2 linked regions of the Herpetosiphon gulosus genome follow. The protein of the gene in region 1 interacts with the protein of each later gene in a pairwise test. Links are inferred from orthologs where the notes say so. Each region holds a gene or a part of one and is shown on either strand. Other genes may lie near its edges.

Region 1 (3,146 bases):
CGATTTTGTTTTGCCAAGCGCTGAGCCAGAACCAGAACCAGTCGTCGAAGCAGCACCAGCCGAACCAGAAATGACCCCGTTCTCGTGGGAAGATTTGGGCTTAAGCGACGATGAAATTGCCATAATCGATTCGCCAGTTGAGCCAGTGGTCGAGGCTGCACCGGTTGTGGTCGTGCCAACGCCGCCTGCAATTGTTGAAACACCATCTGTAATTAGCGCAACACCTACGCCCAAAGTTGAGCCAGAGGCTGATAACAAACGTACTCCGTTGTATCCAGTTTCCTCACGGCCACGTGAAGAAGAGCAACGCCCACGCGCACCGTTATACAACGTTTCGCCACGTCGTGAACCAAAACCAGCGGCTGAAACGCCGGTGGTTGAAACCTCGCCCGTGTTGGCTCAGACACCAACACCAGCAGCATCAGCACCTGTGGCTAGCCCAACGGTTACGCCAAGCAGTGGTGGGGCCAGTGGCGATGGCCCAGACTTTAGCGAATACTACCAACAACTTGAGGCCGACCCAAACAACCATGGCTTGCGAATGGCCTTGGCTCGGATGATTAGTCAAACTGCCTCGGTTGATCAAGCCTTAAATGAATACAAACGGCTGATTAAACAAAATCAACTGATGGATCAAGTAGTTGATGATCTGCAAGATCTGATTGAGTCGCACGATGACCCAGGCTTGCTCCAACGGCTGCACCGTGCTTTAGGTGATGCCTATTCTAAGCAAGGACGCTGGCGTGAAGCGATGGATGAGTATGGCTGGGTGCTAAATAAACCACGTCGTTAACGCACCAAGCAACTGAAGAAAGGCTAGACCCTATGCGTCATATCGTTGAGGACTTAATTCGGGTTGAAGGGGTTATCGGCAGCCTCTTAGTAGGCCGCGATGGTTTGGTTATCGCCAGCACTTTAATCGAAGATGAAGATGCTGAAGTATTGGGCGCGATGTCGGCAGCAGTATTTGGTGAAATTGATAAAGCGACCAAACGGATTGGTATTGGCACACTGGTTGATGCAATTATTGATGCCAAAGATGGTTCGATTTTATTGCTCGAAGCTCGTGACGTAATTCTGACGGTGGTAACGCAACGAATGGTTAATCTTGGTTTGGTCAAGATTGAAATGCGCCGCGCTGCCAAAAATATTAGCAAGGCAGTACCGATTTAGGCATGTTGGCGGTTTGATGAGCGAGTCACCTTGATTGGTGGCTCGCTTTTTTTATGGCTGATTGGCTAAATATGCTACAATGCCCACGGTCGTGTAAACGATACTTTCTTTGATTAACCAAGCATAATGGAGGCATTTCCCTGTGGAAAAGTCATTGATCATCTTAAAGCCTGATGCAGTTCAACGTGGCTTAATTGGGCCAATTTTGACCCGCTTGGAAGCTCGCGGCTTGAAATTTATTGGCATCAAATTGTCACAAGTCAGCAGCGAGTTGGCTCACAAGCACTACGGCGTTCACGAAGGCAAGCCATTTTTCGCTGGTTTGGTTTCGTACATTACCTCAGGCCCAGTGCTGGTCGTTGCGGTTGAAGGCAAAGATGTGATCGAAATTGTGCGCTCAACTGTTGGCGCAACCAATCCCGTCAAGGCTGCCCCTGGCACGATCCGTGGCGATTTTGGTGTGAATATCGGGCGCAACTTGATCCACGCCTCAGACTCACCTGAAAATGGCGAACATGAAGTGGCACTGTTCTTCAGCAGCGAAGAATTGATCCGCTCAGAACGCTCAGTCGATCAATGGATTACCGAGTAATCTAGCTCGTTGATGCGCCTTGGGATGTTTGTACATCCCAAGGTTTTTTTTTATTTTAATTCAACCCGATCAAGCTGAAAGCCCAATAAACGCAATGGATCGGCGGCGCGTGAACTGACCCGTGTTGCCAAATCTTCGGGGCCGCTGACGAAGGTGCTACTAGCAAATTCAATCAGCAAATCGTTGCCTTGCGGTTGGGCGGGCAAGGCAATTTCAAGCCAATACCAATCGGGTTTGAGTTGATAACTATCGATTAATTGGCCATTAAGGCTAACGCTGATGCGGGTTGGTTGCCAATCGTTGGTGAAGCCATTCAGATGTAAGCGCAGAGTTTGGGCTTGGCCAGTTGCTGCTTGGGGTAAACGCAAGGCCGAGGCTTGGCTGCTCCAACGAAAATCTGGTTGATTATGCTCGCTCTGATAAAATCCGCGCACATAGCCATAATCTAAACCTGAGCCAAGATCGATGGTGGTGGTTGGCACGACGGTCAAATAGTTCCAGGCCCAAGCCAGATCATTAATAATTTCGACATCGCGGAAGTTTAAACGGGCGACTGCCGCTGTAAGTTGGCCTTGGCGTTGCATCAAATTACCCTCAAGCATCAAAATGCGTGCCGATTGCACTGGGTTATTTTTGGGATTAGCCTGTTGGTAGAAGGCCAAGGCTTGTTCTGATTTACCTTCAGCTTCCAGTAGTTGGCCGTTGATCAAGGCTAAACAGCGCCGCCCAGTATAGCCACTAACGCTGGTATTTTCGCTGCGACCCTCAGCATCAATTTGGTCGTGCAATTGGCGAGCTTCGGCTAAATCACCAGCTTGCAATAGCTCACGAATTGTCTGACATTGGTTGGCTTGTTGCACCCCAGCAAAGCCCAAGCGTACATCTTGCCAAACGCTACGCACCCCGACTGATTCTGGTAAATAGACATACGATGGCAATACGATCAGCCACAATAAGCCAGCACTAGCCCAAGCATAACGCTGTTGACGGCTACTAGCCCAAGCTTGCGACCACTGCACGATTGCCAAAGCAGCATAGATGATCACAAATGGAATCAACGGTTGGCGAAAGCGGGCAATTGCAAAAATCAATGAGCCGACAATGATGTTATAGCCCAACCAACCAAGCACCAAGCCTTTGCCAGCAACTGCTTGCTTGCGCCAAAACCCAAGCACCGCCAAGCCGACAATTACCACATACAACGTGTCGTCGAGCAGCAGGCCCAAAAGATGCGGCACTGGCACGCGGCCATCAACATAGCCATCGGTCAAATGTTCAGCACTATCAAACCGCACTTGTAAAATATCCAACAATTCGAGTGCCGTTTTGCTAATAAAGCGCTGTGGATTTTCGCCTAGCCAAGTAAACCCTTGGGCATACG
Region 2 (3,321 bases), on another replicon or contig:
GCAATCGGCCAAACGCGCTGCCCAAATTACCAAACAAATGGTTGCCTACACTGGCCAAAATCTTGATGTACGCCGCAGTCTGATGATCAACGAATTAGTTCAAACTTCAATTCGCTTGCTGCCCTCAAGCCTGACCCAGCAACGCCATATTCAGAGCAACTTAGAGGATAACTTGCCGCTAATTGAGGGCGATCAACAACATCTGCGTCAAGCGATCAGCAATGTGCTAATCAATGCGCTTGAAGCGTCGAGCAGCGGGATGCTTACGGTTACAACCAGTTTGTGCGATTTGCAAGGAGCGCCCGAGGGCCACACCTACACCACTGGCACATTTTTGCCCGCCCAGTATATCGCGATCGAAATTAGCGACCAAGGCTTAGGCATGGATCATACGACGATCTCGCGCATGTTCGATCCATTTTTCACCACCAAATTTACTGGACGCGGGTTGGGTTTAGCGGTTACTTTAGGGATTGTGCGCGGCCATCGGGGTGGCATCGCGGTCAAGAGTCGCCCTCAACAGGGCACGACGATAGGAATTTATCTGCCAATTATGACAGCAGTACAAACCGAGCTAGCCAGTGAACAACCAGCCTTAGTCGATTCAGGCCCAGGCAAAATTCTGGTGATCGACGACGAGCCTGATGTGCGGATTGTGATTGATCGGATTTTACGCCGTTTGGGCTACGAAACCTTACTCGCCGAGGGTGGCAATCGAGGCATTAGCCTCTTCCGCGACCATCATCAAGAGATAGCGGGCGTTTTTCTCGACCTGACCATGCCCGACCTTGATGGCCAAAGCACCCTAGCAGTGCTCAAACAGATTCAGCCCGAGATTCGCGTGGTCATTATGAGCGGCTATAATGAACAACAAGTGAGCCAACAATTTGGTACTACTGGTACAACCCAATTTCTGGCAAAACCATTTATGATTGAGGAGATCCGCGATAAGCTCACGGCATTACGGCTCTAGCCATGCCGCGTTGGCAATTTTTTGAAAGGGGCAGTTATGTCTCGGCGTTCTCCCAAACCATCACCATGGCCACGGCGGTTCATGTACATTACGGGCATTGTGATGGTGATTTTTTTTGTGGTAGCAGTGACGGGCTTATACAGTGGTAATTTTGCCCTCGCCTTCCCGATGTTTGTTGGTTTGACGGCGTTGATGTTGTTTATGATTATTTTGCTCTTTTTACACAACCGCCTCAATCGTTAGCCAAGCTTAAAATCCCTCACCCCCACTCCTTCCATTGGATGATTGCTTGCGTTCCCTCACCCCCGACCCCTCTCCCACTGCGGCGGGAGAGGGGAGATCCAATGGTTATGATAGGCTGGTTCCCCTCGCCAAGCGAGTGAGGGGACTAGGGGTGAGGGCATGAACATCGACTACAAATCCCACCCAATCATTGTTAAAAACCTACCCTTGAAAGGGGTTGGGGTGCAGAAATACCTATAAATTTGAAATTTGCCAATCGATTGGGCTTTGGCCATGAGCCTCAAGTGCTGCATTGATTTTGGAGAACGGGCGGCTGCCAAAGAAGCCATTATCAGCCGAAAGTGGCGAAGGATGCGCCGATTGAATAATCGTATGGCGACTCGTATCGATTAAGCTAGCCTTCTTTTGGGCATAGGCTCCCCACAACACAAACACCACATGCTCAGGTTTGGCATTGACTTGGCGAATCACCGCATCGGTGAATTTCTCCCAGCCACGATTTTTATGCGAGTTGGCGGTATGCGCCCGCACCGTCATCACCGCATTGATCATCAACATGCCTTGTTTGGCCCATGGCAGTAGATAGCCATTATTCGGCACAACACAACCAAGATCGGTTTTGAGTTCCTTGAACATATTTTTGAGCGATGGTGGCGCTTTGATTCCAGGCAGCACCGAAAAACATAGGCCATGGGCTTGACCCGGGCCATGGTAAGGATCTTGCCCCAACAACAGCACCTTGGTTTGCTCAGGCGATGTTAATTCTAAGGCCGAAAAAACTTGATCTTCTGGCGGAAACACCTGCTGTTCAGCCCGTTCAGCAGCGACAAATGCCTCAAGATCGTTCCAATATGGCTTGCTAGTTTCGTCGGCGAGCACTGGTTGCCACAAAGCCGGAATCGTTAATGCCATCGCGGTTGTCCTCATATTCACACAAAGTTGGCTCTTGCATCTGCACAAGTTGCCCATATCATACAGCTTAAGAATCACTCAAGCCTGTGTCAATGGTTGTCACAAGCTTGGAGTAGTTGAAGTTGGCTTTGAGTAAGGAGTATCAGTGTGCTGAATCGGTTTCGAACACCTCGCATGTTCTCGTTCGTAACATTGCTCTCGCTATTTAGCCTTGTCGTTGGCCTCAATTTAGCCCAAGCGGCCCCGCGCACCACTCAAGGCGGTGGTGGCTTTAGCCCCGGCAATTTGGTGGTAGTACGGGTTGGTAACGGCAGCAGTTCGCTTTCAAGTGTTTCCACAGCAGTATTTCTCGATGAGTACACTACCAACGGCGATTTTGTGCAAACTGTTCCCATGCCAACCGCATTGAATGGTAATAACCGCCGTGTCACTATGTCGGGTACGGCAACCTCGGAAGGCGCACTCAGCCTTTCAGGCGATGGACAACATCTGCTGCTGGCAGGTTATGATGCTGATGTTGGGATTGGAGCAATTGCTGCATCATCAAGCAGTGTCTTCAATCGGGTAGTTGCTAAAGTTAGCCTGAGCGGCCTGATTGATACAACCAATGTGATTACTGATTCCTATAGTGCTAACAATATTCGGGGCGCGACAGGTAATGGCGACAATATTTGGGCAACCGGGACAGGTAGTCCAGGCGGAGTGCGGTTTCTGAATGGCATCGGCACAACCACTACCTTGATCACCCCAACCAACACCCGCGTTGTGCATACCTATGGTGGTAATCTCTACTTCTCATCATCATCAGCCACATCACGTGGGATTTTTCAAATTGGCACTGGCTTGCCAACCACTGCTGGCCAAACGATTATGCCGATTGCTAGTGCAACTTCGCCCTATGGCTTCGTTTTCTTAGATCGTGAGCCAAGTGTAGTTGGGGTAGATACCTTATACGTCGCCGACGATGGCACGAACTTGCGCAAATTCTCGTTCGATGGCACAACTTGGACATTGCAAGGTGTTTGGAGCATACCAAGCACTGCATTTCACCTCGCAGCCCAAGATAATGGAGCCAACGGCGTTGATTTGTACCTGACTCGTGGCACTAATAGCCTTAGCAAATTGACCGATACCGCAGCTTATAACCAACCAATTAATGCTGCTGCTCTAACTCCAATTGTTCCAGTTGGAGT

What was found.
Region 2: the proteins of ndk (region 1) and ung interact in binary tests that used the Escherichia coli proteins (3 or more experiments, as listed by UniProt). The link is inferred for Herpetosiphon gulosus from one-to-one orthologs.

The regions. Positions count from the first base shown.
Region 1 is NZ_BAABRU010000025.1:47,023-50,168, reverse strand. The notes cover bases 223-3,040. They hold ndk (nucleoside-diphosphate kinase), read left to right. Parts: upstream 223-1,315; coding sequence 1,316-1,765; downstream 1,766-3,040. Other genes in these bases: ABEB26_RS23160 (glycosyltransferase family 39 protein), read right to left, coding at 1,816-3,040; ABEB26_RS23170 (roadblock/LC7 domain-containing protein), read left to right, coding at 826-1,173. In the rest of the region: more of ABEB26_RS23160, read right to left, coding at 3,041-3,146. UniProt on the Escherichia coli protein: Major role in the synthesis of nucleoside triphosphates other than ATP. The ATP gamma phosphate is transferred to the NDP beta phosphate via a ping-pong mechanism, using a phosphorylated active-site intermediate.
Region 2 is NZ_BAABRU010000010.1:108,355-111,675, reverse strand. The notes cover bases 290-3,282. They hold ung (uracil-DNA glycosylase), read right to left. Parts: upstream 2,129-3,282; coding sequence 1,451-2,128; downstream 290-1,450. Other genes in these bases: ABEB26_RS14770 (CHRD domain-containing protein), read left to right, coding at 2,276-3,282; ABEB26_RS14780 (hypothetical protein), read left to right, coding at 1,010-1,216; ABEB26_RS14785 (PAS domain S-box protein), read left to right, coding at 290-973. In the rest of the region: more of ABEB26_RS14785, read left to right, coding at 1-289; more of ABEB26_RS14770, read left to right, coding at 3,283-3,321. UniProt on the Escherichia coli protein: Excises uracil residues from the DNA which can arise as a result of misincorporation of dUMP residues by DNA polymerase or due to deamination of cytosine.